DNA from 3 places in the Comamonas aquatilis genome. Region 1 is predicted to be linked to each of the others. Evidence: predicted binding sites of a transcription regulator. Region 1 holds the regulator's gene; each other region holds the start of a gene.
The links. Region 1 encodes LexA, which represses DNA repair genes until DNA is damaged. Its sites were predicted from a motif close to ACTGTATNNNNATACAGT; they were not measured.
Positions count from the first base shown of each region.

Region 2: the regulator LexA is predicted to act here: its motif matches at 2,157-2,174, upstream of ACNAZA_RS11640 (DUF4007 family protein).
Region 3: the regulator LexA is predicted to act here: its motif matches at 4,797-4,814, upstream of ACNAZA_RS20790 (PA0069 family radical SAM protein).

Region 1 is NZ_CBCSIW010000027.1:40,130-46,584, forward strand. It holds gene ACNAZA_RS20650 (ExbD/TolR family protein) at 1-50, shown strand, start outside; gene lpxK (tetraacyldisaccharide 4'-kinase) at 155-1,219, shown strand; gene ACNAZA_RS20660 (Trm112 family protein) at 1,282-1,470, shown strand; gene kdsB (3-deoxy-manno-octulosonate cytidylyltransferase) at 1,474-2,256, shown strand; gene adk (adenylate kinase) at 2,629-3,285, shown strand; gene ACNAZA_RS20675 (asparaginase) at 3,391-4,428, opposite strand; gene lexA (transcriptional repressor LexA) at 4,542-5,216, shown strand; gene ACNAZA_RS20685 (hypothetical protein) at 5,381-5,830, shown strand; gene ACNAZA_RS20690 (hypothetical protein) at 5,903-6,455, opposite strand, start outside.
Region 2 is NZ_CBCSIW010000008.1:1,091-7,545, reverse strand. It holds tRNA gene ACNAZA_RS11650 (tRNA-Gln) at 988-1,064, opposite strand; tRNA gene ACNAZA_RS11645 (tRNA-Met) at 1,165-1,241, opposite strand; gene ACNAZA_RS11640 (DUF4007 family protein) at 2,250-3,176, shown strand; gene ACNAZA_RS11635 (ATP-binding protein) at 3,169-6,455, shown strand, end outside.
Region 3 is NZ_CBCSIW010000028.1:9,264-15,718, reverse strand. It holds gene phnD (phosphonate ABC transporter substrate-binding protein) at 1-751, opposite strand, end outside; gene ACNAZA_RS20805 (LysR substrate-binding domain-containing protein) at 898-1,749, shown strand; gene ACNAZA_RS20800 (sulfatase-like hydrolase/transferase) at 1,760-3,346, opposite strand; gene ACNAZA_RS20795 (hypothetical protein) at 3,345-3,542, shown strand; gene ACNAZA_RS20790 (PA0069 family radical SAM protein) at 3,642-4,790, opposite strand; gene rnk (nucleoside diphosphate kinase regulator) at 5,162-5,569, shown strand; gene ACNAZA_RS20780 (acyltransferase family protein) at 5,648-6,455, opposite strand, start outside.

The DNA.
Region 1 (6,455 bases):
AAATCACTTTTGCCACGCAGACATCGGCTGCCGCAGGCATGGCCAAGTAAGAGCGCGCCTGTCACGCAAGCCGCCTTGACTGGCGGCTTTTTCATTTGCGCAGCAACTGCCTGCCACGCCGTATGATCGGCCAGGCTTTTCCATCCCCGTCTTCATGCCTACAGCCCCAAGCACCTCCTCTCCATCCCTGCCCTCCAGCGGTCTGCGCGCCCTGTGGCGCCGGCGGGGTGTGGGCGCCTGGTTGCTGTGGCCGCTGTCCAAGCTTTATGGCGCGCTGCAAGACTGGAACGCGCAGCGCATGCTGCAAAACCAGCAAAGCGCGGGCTTGCCCGTCATCGTGGTCGGCAATGTGATTGCCGGTGGCGCGGGCAAAACCCCGGTGACCCAGGCCGTGGTGGCCCACTTGCTGGCCCGCGGCTGGCAGCCCGGCATCATCTCGCGCGGCTATGGCCGCAAATCCCGCGATTGCCGCGAAGCCCGCGCCGACAGCTGCGCCAGCGAAGTCGGTGACGAGCCCGCCCTGCTGGCCCGCTCCACCGGCGTTCCCGTGTTTGTCGCCGCCCAGCGCATTGAAGCGGCCCGGGCTCTGCGCGCTGCCTATCCGCAGGTCGATGTCATCGTCAGCGACGACGGCCTGCAGCATCTGGCGCTGGCCCGCGATGTGGAGCTGTGCGTTTTCAACGATGAAGGCGTGGGCAATGGATTTTTGCTACCCGCAGGCCCGTTGCGCGAAAAATGGCCCCGCCCCGTGACCGCCAGCCTCTATGCCGGCCAGCCGCCCAGCCCGCCGGGCAGCGCCCCAGCATTTGCGCTGCAACGCCAACTGGCCGATACCGCCGTCAACGGCAAAGGCGAGAAGATCGCGCTGAGCTGTTTTGCCGGCCAGCGCGTGGAAGCCGTGGCCGCCGTGGCCAGACCCGAATCGTTTTTTGCCATGCTGGCACAGCAGGGCATTGCCCCTGCCGCCACCCAAGCCTTGCCAGATCACTATGATTTTGAGAGCTTTTCGCGCAGACTGGATAATGGCCAGCCCTTGATTTGCACCGAAAAAGATGCGATCAAACTCTGGAATTCCCACCCCGAGGCCTGGGCCGTGCCCCTGCAGTTGCAGCTGCCGCAGGCCTTCTGGGACTTGCTGGATGCACAGCCGGCTCTGGCGAATCGCCCCAGGATTTGCGACAACGACCCGCAGCCCATGGCCGGTGCTGACTATCATTGACTCAATACAGGCCGCCAGCCCCGGCTGGCCGCCTCAACTCATCACACTTTTGCAGGATTCCCATGGACGCCAAACTTCTTGAACTGCTGGTCTGCCCCGTCACCAAGGGCCCGCTGCGCTTTGACCGCGAGCGCCAGGAACTGATCAGCCACAGCGCCCGCCTGGCCTACCCCGTGCGTGACGGCATTCCCGTGCTGCTGGAAAACGAGGCCCGTACGCTGTCGGACGAAGAACTCGAAGAAGACCGCTAAGCCATGAGCTACACGGTACTGATTCCTGCCCGCCTCTCCTCCACCCGCCTGCCGGGCAAACCCCTGGCCGATATTGGCGGCCTGCCCATGGTGGTGCGCGTGGCCCAGCGCGCGGCGCTGGCTGGCGCAACCCGCTGCGTGGTGGCGGCAGACGATGCCAGCATCGTGACGGCTTGCCAGCAGCACGGCGTGCAAGCCATCCTGACCCGCAACGACCACCCCAGCGGCAGCGACCGCCTGGCCGAAGCCTGTGAACAGCTAAATCTCTCGGGTGACGATGTGGTGGTCAATGTGCAAGGCGACGAGCCGCTGATAGACCCCACCCTGATCGACGCCGTGGCCCAGCTGCTGCTGGCACGCCCCGAAGCCAGCATGGGCACGGCCGCCCACCCCATAGACAGCCTGGCGGACTACCGCAACCCGAATGTGGTGAAAGTGGTCTGCGATGCCAAGGGCCTGGCCAACTATTTCAGCCGCGCGCCCATCCCTTTCTCGCGCGATCATGCCGATGCAGCCTGGTGGAACGCCGAAAGCGGTGCTGCGGCCAAGGCCGGTCATGCGGGCTTTACGCCGCTGCGCCATATAGGCATCTACAGCTACAAGGCCGGTTTTCTGCGCGAGTTCCCCCGCCTCTCGCCCGCCCCCACCGAGGCCATGGAGCAGCTGGAACAGCTGCGCGCCCTGTGGCACGGCCATCGCATTGCCGTGCATATCACGCCCCATGCGCCAGGCGCCGGCGTGGATACGCCCGAAGATCTGGAGCGCGTGCGCGCTCTGTTTGCCTGAAGCCGGACACACCAAGGGAATTCCCTTGGTTTGCTATCAAAACAAAAGCATCCTGCGTTCCATGCATATGGGCCCCATATTGAATTCAATATAAAACCCATATAAATCAAGCGCTTCCCGCTATAATTTCCACTTAGTCCGAATAGCGCATGCGGGCGCCAGATTCCACAGCTACAACTACAGCCATCGCTCAAAGGTAGCAGCAAAGCCTTCCCAGGCCCCACTTGTGACAGTCGCTAGCCACTTGTGTAAGCCTGTGTTGGTCTTGTGCGTGCTATCCTTGCCCGCGAAAAAATATAGCCGGAGGGCAAAACTGGTGACCACCCACCACCTCTGGCAAGCCAAGAATTTCTACTCTCCTCAAGGATCTCCATGAAACTGATTTTGTTGGGTGCACCCGGCGCCGGCAAAGGCACTCAGGCCGCCTTCATCTGCCAAAAGTATGGTATCCCCCAAATCTCCACCGGTGACATGCTGCGCGCTGCCGTCAAGGCCGGCACGCCTCTGGGCCTGCAAGCCAAGGCCGTGATGGACGCCGGCCAGCTGGTCAGCGACGACCTGATCATCAACCTGGTCAAGGAACGCATCACCCAGCCCGATTGCGCCCAGGGCTTTCTGTTCGACGGCTTCCCCCGCACCATCCCCCAGGCCGACGCCATGAAGGCTGCTGGCGTGAAGCTCGATTACGTGCTGGAAATCGACGTGCCTTTCGAGGCCATCATTGAACGCATGAGCGGCCGCCGCAGCCACCCCGCCTCGGGCCGTACCTACCACGTCAAGTTCAACCCACCCAAGGTGGCAGGCAAGGACGATGTCACTGGCGAAGACCTGGTGCAGCGTGAAGACGACAAGGAAGAAACCGTCAAGAAGCGCCTGGATGTGTACAGCAGCCAGACCCGCCCTCTGGTGGACTACTACAGCAACTGGGCCAAGGCCGACGCCGCTGCAGCTCCCAAGTACCGCGCCATCAGCGGTACAGGTACCGTGGAAGAAATCACTGCACGCGCTTTTGCGGCTCTTGCCGAATAAGCCAGCCTCTGCAAGCCGTCATTAAGACACGCGCTCAAAAAAGCACCTCATCGAGGTGCTTTTTGCTTTCTAGCGCTTACTCTGCATACGCCAGCAGCTATCAGTTCAGGAGTCTTCACTCGACTGCAATGCCAGCGCCAGCATCAACGCCACGCGGGCCTTGCCGGGCGTCAACAGGATCACATCCGGCTCGCCCGCCGTTGCACCAGCGCGCAGCCAGCCGGAAAGCCCCGCCATCGCCTTAAGCACAGAGGGTTGCGAGGGTTGCTCGGTAAAACCCACGGGCAAGCCTTCCAGGCAGCGGGTGCTGCTCCATACCACCACGCCAGCCTGCTGCGCGCGTGCCAGTGCCTGCAGCATATGGGCATGAATCGTGGCATTGCCCGTGCCCGCCACTACCAGACCGCGCACGCCGGCGGCCACCAGCGCATCCACGCTGCGTCCGCTTTGCAAAGCCCCAGAGGTCAGCAATTCCACCCAGGGCAGCTCGCTGCGGCCCAGCAAGTCCTGCAACGCCGTGCTGCTCAAAGCCTGTGCCTGCCTGACGGCCACGGGCTGGGCCAGCCAGCGCACGGCACACTCTTGCACCACGGCACAAGGTCCGCTCTCATAGGAGCGCAGCGCATTGAGGCGATAAGGATGAACCTTGAGCACCTGCTGCGCGCCATGCACTTCGCCAGCCGCAACCACCCACACCCCAGCCACGGCGCTGGCAGCCACCACCACGGCATCGCGCAGATTTTGCGGACCATCGGCCTGCAGCGAAGTCGCCGGGCGCATGGCACAGGTCAGCACCACCGGCTTGATGGGCTGCAGCACGGTGTGCAACAACCAGGCGGTTTCCTCCAGCGTGTCCGTGCCGTGCGTGATCACCAGGGCCTGCGTATCGGCATCGGCCAGCGCCTCGGCCACGGCCTGCAGCAAGCTGCGCCACACCGGCCAGTCCATATCCTTGCTGTCGATCTGAGCCAGCTGCACGGCGGCCAGCGGAGCCGCAGCCAACTGTGGCAAATCCGGCACCGCGGCCAACAGACTCTCCACGCTGATCTGCCCGGCCTTGTAGCCCACGGCCTGCGTGCTCGATTCCGCCTGGCCCGCAATCGTTCCCCCGGTGCCCAAAATCACAATCTTAGGATTTGCCACTTGCTCTCCACAAAAAACTGGTTAAAAATACAGGTACTGTATAAACCAACAGATCAGAATTCCAGACCCAGGCCTTCAAGCCTGAGCCTATCGAACCAAGACTGGATGCCAGCATGCTAGACCACCCCAAGCTCACTCCTCGCCAGCAGCAGATTCTGGACCTCATCCAATCGACTATTTCCCGCACCGGCGCTCCCCCTACCCGCGCCGAGATCGCCAGCACTTTTGGCTTCAAGTCCGCCAATGCCGCCGAAGAGCATCTGCAGGCCCTGGCCCGCAAGGGCGTGATTGATCTGGTCAGCGGTACCTCGCGCGGCATCCGCCTGCGCGCAGACACCGTGCGCAACATCAATGCCGCGCGCGGCGCCAGCTTTTCCCTGCCGCTGTCCTCCATGGCACAGCTGGTGCTGCCGCTGGTGGGGCGCGTGGCTGCCGGCTCGCCCATTCTGGCCCAGGAACATATAGACCAGAGCTATGCGGTCGAACCCAGCCTGTTTGCCGCCAAGCCCGATTACCTGCTCAAGGTGCGCGGCATGTCCATGCGCGATGCCGGCATCATGGACGGCGATCTGCTGGCCGTGCAAGCCACCACCGAGGCGCGCAACGGCCAGATCGTGGTGGCCCGCCTGGGCGACGACGTGACGGTCAAGCGCTTCAAGCGCACGCCCCAGGGCATTGAGCTACTGCCCGAAAATCCCGATTACAAGGTAATTCATGTAGCGCCCGAAGAGTCGTTCGCCATCGAAGGCCTGGCCGTAGGCCTGATCCGCAACAGCATGTTCATGTAACTGCTGCCGCTGCGCGCCCGGCCTCACCGCTGCGCACAGCCCCTGTTTTCTCCAGTCCAGGTGGTAGGCGCGAAGCCTTGCAGCTTCGCCCTGGGCGAAGCTTTGCCTAAAGTTTGCAATCCTGCCCTGCTCATGCCTCACGGCTTTTGATAAGGAGTTGCCAAATGGGATTCACCGCACCACTGCTGTCTTTGACACGTTTTGCCTGGAAAGTCTTTCCCGTCGCCGCTGCCGCAGGACAGCCCTCAGCCGCATGGGCGGCCAGCAATGACAGCGGGCCAGACCACGTCGGCGGACCCAGCTCCGACAGCGCACAGGCACAAGAGCAAGCACAGCGGCTTCAAGACACTGGCGCCTGCCCCAACGTGATCACCCTGCGCAGCAGCCGTACCCGTCGCCACAATAGCCCAGGCCGATATGACAAACCAGTGGCCGCGCTACAGCAACTGGCCTTGCCACTGCAAGCGGCTGACAGCATCCAGCCGCGCCTGTTGAAAATCGTGCAGCGCGAACCACAAAAGCAGCCCGAGTGCCTGCTGATTTCCGGCCGCATGGCCGATGTTTGCGCGGAGCTTGAGCGCATGGCAGGCGCAGAACAGGTCTGGCACGCCTGAGCCGTTGCGGACAACGATCACCGCCCCCTGACGCCGTAATACAGCCCCGCTGCTGAGCTATCCCAAATACGCTCAGCGTTGCTCAAGGCGGTTCACATGCCCCCTGGAATCCGTTGCACACAGCCACTGCACACCTTGAAGCATGAGAAAGACTTCATAGCCTCCAGCCGCAGGCACATGCGATAGCGGCAGCACGAACAAGGAATTGGCCCCACTCTTCAAGGCCAGAGCGCTTTTGCACGCAGCCATGGCTGCCGATGCAGCCTGCATATCGGCGGCCGGTGCCGGCTGACCGGTGCTTGAAGAACTTTGCTCCATGGAAAGCGTGTATTGCGCCTGTTCACCGCGCCGCGCTGCATTGCGCATCAGAAACACATGGATGACATAGTCTGCCCCCGTCTCCGGTCGAAACATGCAGACATTGCCCGTCAATGCGCCTTGGCAAACCGCCTCTGAACGGCCTTTTTTCTCGACATTGAAGTAATTGCTGGGGTTGTTGGTGACCAGTTTGACCGTCACTTGCTGGTCCGGCCCGGCAGCCAGCGCATATTGGGCGCTATCGTCCCCCTTGATCTGCCCGCTGACCGAGGAGCTGGCACTGCTGCGCAGCGCGACACGTTCCTGG
Region 2 (6,455 bases), on a different contig from region 1:
CAAACCAATTCACATACCCTCCTGCTTTGAAACGGCATCACGTTTTCGTGAACCCAATGTTTAAAAACATGATCATTTACCGCGCCAGCGAGAGCTGACAAAGAGATATTCAACTGTTGGAAGACTCGCTTCAAAAGACGGTTTTTACAGAATGCGACGCCACTCCGAAGCACTCTGCAGGCTGAATGCCTCGCTTGGTAAAAGCATGGCCCCCGCGTTGAGTCCACGGCTGAGGCGATCAGGACAGAGGCGGGCAAGCAGCCCTCGCGCCTCCCGCGCCGTTTTGGCAATGTGACAAGCCCTGCAGATTGCTTGAAGGTTTTCTCTTGCATCCATTTACTCGCGGGTCTTGCCCGTTCGCTTGACTTGGGATGTGATTGACCTCTTGGCCCGCTGACACAGCGCCTGACTTAGCGCATGGTTAGCACAAGCCGGAATCTCGCTGCATGACCCAGTCTCGAATTTTTTGCCAAGCATAGTCATAGACCCGCGCTTTGGCAGTGCCTCGACCCCATCGATTCCACCCACTGACTTCGGATTGATACCCATCGCAGAACCCCGACGGCGAACGCGATAGCGTGTTGCAGCCACGATAAAGACAAGGCTTGTTAGGGCACAGAAGGATTGCTCACCTCACCCGGACGCTGCATCACCTCGATCTTGGGCAGATGGGGCTTTGAATGAGGTGCCGCCCCGAGTGATCCGCCCCAGTTGCAATACCTGTGATCGTCGGGAGTGCTCGGTGGCGGCAGAAACAAAAAAGCCGCCAAAAACGGACCCGGGCGGCAGTGGTCAGCTTGCGGCTTACAGGAGACCAACGAAAAAGCCCCGGCAGTTTAGGCCAGGGCTTCGAAATTCGCGCCAGGGGTTAAGCCATCTTTCAGTGCTACAACCAGACCCAGCGCTTTGCATCTTGCCTGCGGAGTATGACAACCAGATGGCAAAAGCCTCGACTGCGTGAGCAATCGAGGCTTTGGTATGCGGTACTGGCAGGGGAAGAAGGATTCGAACCTTCGCATGCCGGAATCAAAATCCGGTGCCTTAACCAGCTTGGCGACTCCCCTAGAGGAGCGGGATTGTAGTGCAAATTTCCAGTGCTCAAAGCGACTTCGACACTGAACACAATGAAAAAGCCCTGACCGTTTCCGACCAGGGCCTTCTTTTTGGTTGCGAGGGCTGGATTTGAACCAACGACCTTCGGGTTATGAGCCCGACGAGCTACCAGACTGCTCCACCTCGCGATATTTCGCGTCGGGGGGCTGGCCACCATTCCTAGGCGCCTGCTGCTATCCCCGACAAGCGAATTCTACCACATCTGAATAAATTCACAGCATGTACACACATCCAGTACACAACCAACTCGCTCATAGCGAAATCAACAAAGCCCGCTGGCGAACCTAGCGGGCTTTTGTTTTTCTCAACCACCACACCACATGATTACGTTGCTGAACCCGGGTCGATTTAGAGCTTTTCCAGCTTGCCTACCTCGATCCCCTGCAGCTTGACAACATCGAATCTAAGTGATTGATTTTTCAAAAGAAAAAGGGGTTCAATGAACTTCATTGAACGCTGGCGTCTATTGAATCACCTCCCACAAGGCCCATTAAACAACAATTTCAGGAAAAATTCTCATGTTTTTGTTCCCCATGTTGTTCCCCCGTTTGAGCTCAACTAAGACTGGACTGCTTTGAAATGAATGGTTCGATTTCGGGCTCACTTGAATTCTTTCACGCACATCTCATGCCTTCGAAACTACAGCCCGAGATCCCCGAACCGAACCGCGCGGTATCCGAAAGACACACCTAGCTCACAGCCTCTAAGGTGACATGAAGCAACGGCATAGTCGAATATGCATTGCAATCACCAAACGCGCTGTGCCCAGCCCCCGTAAAAATTTGGCAGCAGGAAGGCGTGGGAATCTGAACACCCTCCTTCTTGAGACCAGTCTCGCAGTATCAATTGGCAGCCCCCGCAGGCATGCCTGAGTCCCGGCCATGCTACCCCACCAGTTCGATGTGCGTGCAATTACCCGTTTCCCACCCACATCTCATCTAGCACTGTGCTGAGCAGCAAGTGCCCTACGGCGGGCAATCCGTACTGAGATCACAGCTCAAGTTACATACGACCTCACTGCGCACGACTACCCACCTCAAAATACTGTTATTATTTACAGTACAATCCAACAAGTTGAACTGGTGATCTTCACCAGTTGGAGTAGTGAGATCTGATGGCACGCTAGAATCACCGCTATGAAAACCACATCAAACGTCAGCGGAGGGAGAGTCGCCCACTTTTCGGGGCACGAGACATTTCCTCTGCGCCAAATGTGGCTCAAGAAGGCCTTTGATCAAGCGATCGAAGGTGATTTGATCCACAAATCCGTCTTCACCGATGCGAATGCAATCGCTGAGTTCGGCGTCGGCAAAAACATGGTCGCCTCAATCCGACATTGGGCCTTGGCATGCGGTCTTATGTATGAAGATGAAGCAAGTGGCGAATTCCGTGTTGGTGGTATTGCCCGTGAAATTTTCGACGACAGTGGTCTTGACCCTTACGCAGAGAGCTCTTCGACAGCGTGGTTTGTCCATTGGCAACTTGCGGGTCATTGCTTTCGCTCAACCACATGGTATTGGCTTTTCAACCATGTGACGGCACCATCGTTCACCCGTCAAGAGCTTGAAGAGCCGCTTGCACGACATGCCCGTGAGCTCAACCCGAAACACAGGCTCTCTGCTTCAACAATCTCGCGCGACTTGGAGACTTGCCTTCGGAGCTATGCACCTCGTGCAGCGGGAAACTCACCAGAAGATTTTGCCGAGCCTCTGCTTGGTGAGTTAGGTCTCTTGCAGGAACCCCATAAAGGCCAATACATCTTCCGCCGTGGCCCGAAGACCTCACTACACGATGGCATCTTTGCCTATGCCCTCGTCGACTTCTGGGATCGCGAGGCCGAAGGTCAAAGCTCGCTCGCCTTCGAAACCATCGCCTACGCCGAGGGGTCGCCGGGTAGGGTCTTCAAGCTCGACGAAGAGTCGATCGCCCAACGACTCATCGCTCTCTCCGACTTCACTGAGCGCAAACTCGAATGGACCGACTCCGCGGGCCTTAGGCAAGTCCATCGCAAAGAGCTTTCAAAGGAAGAAATCAAGAACATGATTAGGCGCGCTTATGACTGATAAGAAGCAACTGGCGCTGTCCGACATCGTCCAAATTTCGCGGCATTACCAGCGCTCCATCCGCGTTGATGCGGACATCGGCAGAGCCGATGCCCTCTCCGGCTACATCTGTCATGCGACGGCCAACGCCGTAATCGATGGCATGTGTAAGCAGCTTGCCCACACCAACCAACGCAGCTTTACGTGGACCGGCCCCTTCGGAGGCGGTAAGAGCTCGCTGGCTGTCGCCTTGGCAAGCGCGCTGCATTCTGACAAGAACCTGAGAATCAAGGCCCGCGAGACCTTGAACCTGGACTCCAAACCCGCCTTCGACAAGGCCTTCCCGGTGCACAAGGGATGGCTGCTTGTACCGGCCGTGGGCCGGCGCGGAAGTGTGGTCTCCGAACTCCATGCGTCGCTGCGCCGTGCGCAGGGCCGCAACATCGACGGCCGCAGCAAGCCCTCCTCCCAATCCTTGATTTCTGAGCTTCTTGAAGAAGCCAAGAGTCGGCAGCAGGATGGCGTGTTGGTCATCATCGACGAGATGGGCAAGTTTCTGGAGGCCTCCGCCCTAAGCTCTGGCGACGATGTCTACTTTTTCCAAGAGTTGGCCGAAGCGGCCGCGCGCTCCGAGGGCCGCCTAGTGGTCGTGGGCGTTCTGCATCAGTCCTTCGCGCAATATTCTGCTCGCCTGGGCATCGACACCCGCGATGATTGGGCCAAGGTTCAGGGTCGGTATGTTGACCTCCCTTTCGTAGCCGCTAGCGACGAGGTAGTCGAGCTAATTGGCCGCGCGATCGAGGTCAAGCGGTACCCCGACTGGATAGCCGATGCGTCCCATGCTATCGCCGATGCGATCCGCGCGCGTCGCCCTGCCGTGGGCAAGGACTTCGCCAATAGCCTGAAGGCCTGCTGGCCACTGCATCCGGCCATGGCCGCGCTGCTCGGCCCGATCTCCAAGCGGCAGTTCGGCCAAAATGAACGTAGCACCTTCGGCTTCCTGTCGTCTGTGGAGCCCCATGGCTTCCGCTCTTACTTGAACTCCACGCTCGTCGAGCAAGCAAGTTGGTATCGGCCAAGCGACTATTGGGACTATCTGCGCTCGAACTTGGAGCCTGCGATCCTTGCTTCACCCGATGGACATCGCTGGTCGCAGGCCGTCGAAGCGGTCGAACGGGCCGAGGCCAAGACGGGTGACGACTTGCTCGTGGCGATGATCAAGAACATCGCGGTCATTGACCTCTTCCGCAACGGCTCAGGCCTGGCAGCCGATGCTGCTGTAATCTCCTCGCTGTTCTATCTAAGGCCGGCTGAAGAGCTCGAAGCCGCTCTGCAAAAACTCTCCGAGCTCAAAGTCGTCCTTTACAAGAGCTACACCGGCGCTTGGTCGGTGTTCGAAGGCAGCGACTTCGACATCGACGCAGCCATCGCTCAGGCCCTGGCCGCTTCTCCTGGCATCGACTACGCCCGGCTCGCACAGCTCATGGGCCTGCACCCTGTCGTGGCCAAGCGCCACTATCACGAGACGGGCTCCATGCGCTGGATGGAACTCTCGCTGTGCAGCATTGAACAAGCCGAGAAAATTTCTGCAGACTACCGCCCCAAGAAGGGTGAATTCGGTATCTTCATCCTTGCACTGCCGAGCAAAGGCATGAAGCCTAGGGACGCGAGAAAACGCGCTCAGGCCTGCGCCAAGCTTCGTCCTTGGCCGGTGATGATCGGAATCCCTGAAAACCACGTCCGCATTGCCGAGCTCTCCGCGGAGCTAGTCGCATTGGAGCAAGTCAAGGATCGCCACGAGCTCTCTGGCGACGCCGTCGCCCGTCGTGAGGTCTACGCTCGATTGGCTGCCACCCGTGCCAACCTGGAGGATCAGCTGCAAGCTGCAGTATCACTGGCGAAGTGGCACAACGGATCCGATCAAGTCGTCGAGCCGGGCGCAAAGCTATCGCCAGTGGCCTCGGAGCTGGCCGAAGAGCTATTTGGAGATTCGCCGCTGGTATGGAGCGAGCTGGTCAACCGCGACAGCGTGTCGAGTAATAGCGTCAAGGCCCGCCGCGACCTCCTGCATGCGATGATCAACACTGAGGGTCAGGAAGCTTTGGGGTTCGAGGGCTACCCGGCTGAGCGCGGCCTCTACGAAACGCTGCTCAAACGCACAGAGCTGCATCGCCAAGACGCCTTCGGAGCCTGGCGCTGTATGCCGCCGGACGATCAATTCGCCACAGGCTTCAAGGCCATGTGGGACGAGACACGCGCCCTCTTCTTAGACTCCGACGCCCGTGTGGGTGCGCACGAAATCTACGCGCTGTGGAGCGCGGCCCCCTTCGGCATGAAGTTGGGGATCCAGCCTGTGGTCCTCACGGCTTTCCTCCTCGCCCACAAGGCCAACATCGCCGTCTACAAGGACGGGATGTTCTTGCCACGGCTTACTGACTTCGACATCGACGAGTGCCTCCAAGACCCCGACCGCTTCTCGCTACGTTGGGTGGCTATCGACGAGGACAAGAACCGGATCCTCGAAGGTATCTCAAAGCTTCTGGCCGAGATCGGCGAGAACGCCGGCGCAGCCGATCCGCTCGAGGCCGCCCGCGGCCTGGTGGCGATGGTCTTCAACCTGCCCGAATGGGCCCGCCGGACATCGCGGCTGGGGCAGACTACCAAGGACATGCGCGACCTGCTCTTGAAGGCCAGCGATCCGCACAAGGTCTTGTTCGTCGACCTGGCTTCCCTTCTGGGCGCGACCGACGGCAAGGCCTACGTGAAGGCGCTGCGCGCGCCGCTGCAGGAGCTCGCCGGCGCCTACGGCAAGATGCTCTCTGAAGTCGAGGGCAAGATGCTCTCCGCCCTCGACGCGAGCAGCGACGACCTCGAAGCGCTGCGCGAGCGCGCGAAGTCAGTCTCCGGCATCTCGGGCGATTTCCAAATGGATGGCTTCGCCACGCGCCTGGCCAACTACGACGGATCGCGCGCCTCCCTCGAAGGCATCCTAGCCCTGGCGGCCGAGCGGCCTCCTCGCGACTGGGTGGACCGCCATATCGACGCGGCCGTGTTGGAGTTGGCCAAGTTCGCCCGGCGCTTCCGCGAGTCAGAGGCTTTCGCGGCCGTGCAGGGCCGCAAGGCGCACAGCGAAGCAATCTCGGTCATCATCGGTGCAGGCTCGGACACCAAGACGATCTCGCGCTCGTTCGCGATTCCGGACAAGCATCGCAAGACTGTGGAGACCAAGGCCGACGAGCTCACCTCGATGCTCGAAGGGCAAGGCTTGGGGACCGATGTATTGCTGGCTATCCTCGCCAA
Region 3 (6,455 bases), on a different contig from region 1:
TGATCTCGGCCAGTGCGGCTGCCACTTTCTGCTTGGTGGCCGCATCCAGGCTCTTGCGCCAGGCCATGGGCGATTCGGGGATGGGCTGCGAGCGCCAGACGATCTGGAAATCCTCGGCCTTCACATGACCCTTGGCCACAGCAGTCTGAAAAATGGGGTCGGCCACGGCCGCCGCATCGACCTTGCCGTTGGCCACCGCCATGATGCTGGCGTCATGCGAGCCCGAGAAGATCACGCGGGAGAAGTATTTGTCGGTATCCACGCCCTCGCCCTTGAGGCCGGCCTTGGGAAACAGATGGCCCGATGCCGAGCTGGGATCCACAAAGGCAAAAGTCTTGCCCTGCAGCTGGGCCACGCTGATCGGGCCCTTGTCCTTACGGCTGATGATGATGCTCTGGTAGGAGCTTTTGCCCGACTTCTTGGCTACGGGAATGGCAAAAGCCTCGGCATGGGCCAGCTGGCTGGCCAGCACATAGGAGAACGGGCCGAAGTAAGCCACGTCGATCTTGCCCGAGCGCATGGCTTCGATCACGCCGTTGTAGTCGTTGGCCACAAAGGGCTTGATCTTCATGCCGGTCTTGGCGGCCAGCTGGTCCATCACCTGCTGGCTGGCACGCATCATGGCCTGGGCGTCCTCCGAGGGAATCAGGCCCACACGCAGTTCGGTGGGCTGCTGCGCCCAGGTCCCTGTCGCCACCAGGGCCAGGCTTGCGGCTGCGCCTTGCAGCCAGGCTTTACGGGTCATCTTCATGTGGTCCATCCTTTGCGTTGACTTCGTTTGCAGCGGCATTTGCCCTGCGTTGGAGTCAATGGTAGGGACGACATATTTCTGCAATATGAAAGTTTCAGAATTGGTTTGAACAGCTTCCATAGATCAAACCTTGAGATGAAATTTTCATGAGCACCGCCCGCTACCGCGCCCTGATTGCCGTGGCCCAGCAAGGCAGCCTGAGCGCCGCCGCCCGCACCCTGGGCGTGAGCCAGCCCACTATTTCCAGCCAGATCGCCGCACTGGAGCGGCAAAGCCAGATCGAGCTTTTTCACCGCCAGGGCTATCGCATGAGTTTGACCGGCGCCGGCCGCAAGTTGCTGCTGCTGTCGCAAAAGCTGCTGGCGCTGGAGTCCGAGGCCGAGTATTTTTTGCGCGACTCCGGCAAGCTCAATCAGGGCGAGTTGAAGATAGGCGCCGTGGGCCCGTTTCATGTGATCGAGATGGTGGCCGCCTACCGGGCCCGCTACCCCGGCATGCAGCTATCGATTCGCATGGGCAACTCCCAGCAGGTGTTGCAGGACCTGGAGAACTACAGCACCGATGTGGCCGTGCTGGCCGGCCTGTATGAGCGGCCCGAGCTGATGGCCCGCGAATATGCGCGCCACGCCATCATTGTGTTTGCCCATGTGGAGCACCCTTTTGCGCGGCGCCAACAGATCGATATCCGCGAGCTGCAAGGCCAGCCCCTGCTGCTGCGCGAGCAGGGATCGACCACCCGCACCGCCATGGAAGCCGCGCTGCAGGCCGCAGGCGTCAAGCCCCAACTGAGCCTGGAGATAGGCAGCCGCGAAGCCATACGCGAAGCCGTGGCGCGCGGCCTGGGTCTGGGTGCGGTGTCGGAAGCCGAATTCATTCCCGATACCCGCTTCAAGCCCGTGCGCATTGCGGGCGATCCGGCCAGCACGACCACCTATGTGTATTGCATGAAGGAGCGCAGCGAGAGTTTGCTGGTGCGCTCCTTTCTGGATGCAAGCTGAGGGGGCAGAATCAATCCATGAACGAGGACACGGCAGCCGGCAGGCGCGGAGCTTCCCAGTAATAGGGATGGGCCAGCACATTGCGCCCAGCAGCCTGGCCCTGCCATTTCAGTGCCAGCAAATCGGCCAGCGTCCAGGCAGCCCAATCCGAGCGAAAAGGCCTTCTTGCCATCTCTTTTGCCACCTCGCCGGCCCCGCCGACCGAAGCATTCGCCTGCCAGACGATGGCCGGTATACGGTAGCCGCCCGCAGTGCCCGGGCTATGCCCTACATGGTTGCCGACATGGCCGACCTCCTGGCCATGGTCAGACAAATACATCCAGGCCACATGGTTTTGGGGCTTGGCGACATCTCTGGTCAGCTGCAGCATTTTCGATACCACCGAGTCGTGATAGAGCAGCGCCGAGTCGTACTCCTCGCGGAGATGGCGCACCCAGGCAGCGCGGCCATTTTTTTCCATCTGCACATCGACCGCATCCACATCGTCGTCAAAGGGATTCTGACCTTTGGGAAATCTCAGCCGGTAATGCGGATGCGCGCCCAACATGTGGACGATCACGAACTTGCGCTCGGACGAAGCGTCGCTCAGCGCCGTGTGCAGCTCATCGAGCATCTCCTCATCCAGCGAAGCCGTCGAGCGCCCCGGTGTCTTGTTGACCATCTGCGTCACATCCGCCAGCCTGGCATGCTGCTGTTCAATGGCGACATCGTCATGATTGCTGATCCACCACACCTTGTACCCAGCCGCTCTAGCCAGGGAGACCAGATGCTGCGAATCCACCGCATCCGGCGCTCCGAAAGAGAACAGATTGCGCACGGCGGGCAAGGTGCTGGCATCCACCGACCAGGCATTGCGCAGCACCGTCAGCTGCTCACCCAGCTGCTGCTGATGCACTCGCAGACCCGGGTTGGTCATGCGTCCATAGCCATAGAGCGAGAGGTTGTCGCGGTTGATGCTTTCGGTCAGAAGCAAAACCACCGTGGACGGCTCTTTGCGCCCAACCACGGGCTTGGCGGCCGTGGCACGTGCCAGCACCTGCTCTCGCTCTTGCTGCTGATTGAGCCAGCTGTGCTGCAACATCTGCACCGACTGGCTCCATTGCACCCAGAACACGGCCGGATACAAGCGGCGCCAGGGCTTGCTGGTGTATGCCAGCAGGCAGAACAACACGATGATCAAGCACAGGGCTTGGCTCCCTCTGCCCGGAGCAGACAGTTGTCGTGCGGACCTCCCGGTCAGATACCAAACGCTAGCCGCCACCGCGGCAAAACCCGCTCCAAACAAGGCCGCACTGCGCCAATGCATGGACAGATATTCAGAGCCCTCGCGCCAATTGGTATTGGCCATCGCGCCAAGCACCAGGGCACTGTCAGGCGCTGCGCCATAGGCATCCATCAGATAGATGCGCACGCCAGCGTCCACCACAAACAATATGATCCAGGCCCATACCAGAATGCGTCTGGCCTGCAGCCATGCCGTGCTGCGCACCGGCCAGCTGAGCCAGACCAGGGCCGGCACCATCAGAACGAACAGCTGTGCAACGCGACGCCCTTCATGTCCAAGCACCAATAAGAACAGGGTTGTGCAGCCCAGCATGAAGACAGCCGGCCACGATGCGCGGACGCGGCCGAGCGAAGACATATCGGGCCGGCAGGAAATCGAAGAAGCACTCATCAAGCAAGCGGCCGGCTTGGGGCCGGGTCAAAAAACGGTTGATCAAGCAGGAAAATCCACACGCGCTGTTGAGCACAGTCGGTCGGATGCCGTACAGGCAATGCAAACAGGTGTTTGACAGGCCCAAATTAGTCAGGCTCCGCATTCTGCGCGCAGGCAAATTGCCGAGCCGGCGGCGGGGCAAGCACAGGGCTAGAGAGCCTGCGACGCCTTCGCTTTAAAACAGGCTTTGCTGGCCGGAAAGATTCGCCGCATGGTAGTGGCTGCAGTCCAGCATCACCCGCTCGCGGTTCAACCCCAGCTTACGGCAAGCCAGTGCAAAGCGCTGGCCCAGCATATCGGCCCAGACCCCGTTGCCCTTCATGCGCTGGCCAAACTGGCTGCTATAGACCTTGCCTTCGGCCCGGCCCTCTTCGCTGATGCCATGCAAATCCCGCACGCGCTCCATCACGCGCTGGGCGCGGTCGGGGTAGTGCAGCTTCAGCCACTCGGCAAACAGCGGCGCCACTTCCCAGGGCAGGCGCAGCACGGCGTAGAAAGCCTGGCGCGCACCGGCGTCGCTGGCGGCTGCCAGCACCTGCTCCAGATCGTCATTCAGAAATGGAATCTGCGGCGCCAAGCTGACGCCTATGGGCACGCCGGCCTCGGCCAGCGTGCGAATCGTGCGCAAGCGCCTATGCGGTGCTGCGGCACGCGGCTCCAGCTGCCGAGCCAGCTCGGGTTGCAAAGTGGTCAGAGTGACATAGACAGCCACCAGGTTTTGCTGCGCCAGCGGCACCAGCAGATCCAGGTCCCGCTCCACGCCGCTGCCCTTGGTGACTATGGAAAACGGATGCCTGGCCTGGCCCAGCACTTTGATGACACGGCGGGTCAGGCCCACATCACGCTCTATGGGCTGGTAGCAATCGGTGACCGAGCCCAGCATGATGGGCGCTGCCACATGGCTGGGCTTGCTGAGTTCGGCGCACAGCACCTCCACAAAGTTGCTCTTGACAACCAGCCGGGTTTCGAAATCCAGCCCCGGCGAATAGCCCAGATAGCTGTGCGTGGGCCGGGCATAGCAGTAAATGCAACCGTGCTCACAGCCGCGATAGGGATTGAGCCCCAGGTGATAGGGCAGATCGGGCGAGTCATGGCGGCTGAGCGCGGACTTGCACTGCTCCCATTCCAGCTGTGTGCGCAAGGCCCGCACATCTTCCCCGTCATCCGCCTGCCCCCAGCCATCGTCAAACGCCAGGCGTTCGTCTTTGACAAAGCGATGCGCCATGAAGCTGGCCGCACCACGGCCTTTGAGCGGCTGTGCAGGCCGCACAAAAGTCATGGGACTGAAGGGCTCGTGCGAGCTGGAGTCTGGTGGCTTTGGCATCAAATAACTGTATATAAATACAGTTATTTGAGCAATCCAGGCTATCTCGACCCTTTTGACCGGCAGGTCAATGTCTTGTGCGTATTTGAATGGGATTTGAATCAAACAGGCCCATACCCCAGTATTCAAAAGCACAATAAGCTATAAATTTAGGAGTAAAACTAAAAATTCCGCCGCACTCAATCCGCACTGCGGGGGTGCGAGATCGCTAGGACATTTCGGCCATTGCCAGCACAATCGGGGCAACGCACCAAGTTGGTGCTTTTGAGATGCCTTGGCCCGGACAACACCGTTGCCCGGGCTTTTGTCCGTTTGCGCTTGGCGCATAGAAAGCGGGTACGGGCCACACCATCTTGCAAGGGAGTCACACCATGGAGCGCAAGCCCCACATCACTTTGTCGTCCTTGGATCTGGATCGCATTGAAAATCTGCTGGAAAAGAACAACAGCCCATTTCCCGGCCGCGATGCGCTGGAGGCCGAACTCGAGCGCGCCGATGTGCTCGATCCCAAGGACATGCCACCCCAGGTGGTGACCATGAATTCCACCGTGCGCTTCACCATGCTGGAGTCCGGCAAGAGCAACACGCTGACCCTGGTCTACCCCAAGGAAATGGACGGCTCGCCTGACAAAATATCCATCTTCGCGCCCGTGGGCATTGCACTGCTGGGTCTGTCGGTCGGCGATGAGTTCAAGATGCCCAGCCCCACGGGCCAGGTGACGGTGCGCGTGGATGCCATCGAATTCCAGCCCGAGAGCGCTGGCGAGCTGCACCGCTGAGTTGCCAAGCGCATAGCCGCCCAACAAAAAAGCAGCTGATTGAAGCTGCTTTTTTTGTGGGTGATGACCAGAGCCCGCCTAGCGCAGGCCGGCCAGCAAAGTCGTCAGCATGCCGGCACCGATCAGGCCAGCCTGCCAGCGCAGAGCCTGGCTCCAGGAGGTGACATGGCGCTCCACCGTCTGATAGAGCAGATAGCCTGCGGCAAGCGAAAGCGCAAAGGCAAAGCCCATGCCGCCGATGGCAGCCTCCACCGAGTCAGGCCAGAGATTGCTGACCACGGCATTGACCAGCAGGCACATGGAAAAGTGGATGAGAAAGACCGAGTAAGAAATCTCGCCCAGACGGCGCAGCGCTGTCAGCCCCTTCCAGCTGGCAATGCGCTCGGTGCGAAGGCAGACGATCAGCAGCAAGGCGGTGACGCCCGCCAGAAAGATGCGGTCGCGCCACTCCAGCACCAAAGCGCCCATCACCATGGCGGCAATCAGCATGGCCCAGTTCCAGGCCGTGCTGCGCTTGTCGGCGGCCACGGCCCAAAAAGCCATCATGCCTATGCCATAGGCGCCTAGAAAGTAGATCGCCCAGACATCCAGGTCGGCGTCGAGATTGAAGGCGAACAGCGAAGCCGCTGTGCCCGCCACCACCAGCGCCTGCATGCCGGTGATGGCCCAGGGCCACCAACGGGCCAGGGCCTGCTCGCCCGCGCGCTGAACCAAGCGCTCACGCAGCCAGCGCATGGCAGCCAGCACCACAACGCTCAAGGCAAACAGCTGAAAATCGATGGACACATACCAGACACCGGCCGAGAGCGACTCCTCGCCCAGAATGCCTTCTAGCAGCAAGGCATGGGTGAACAGCTGCCACAGGTCCGGGTCGGCCGAAACCGAG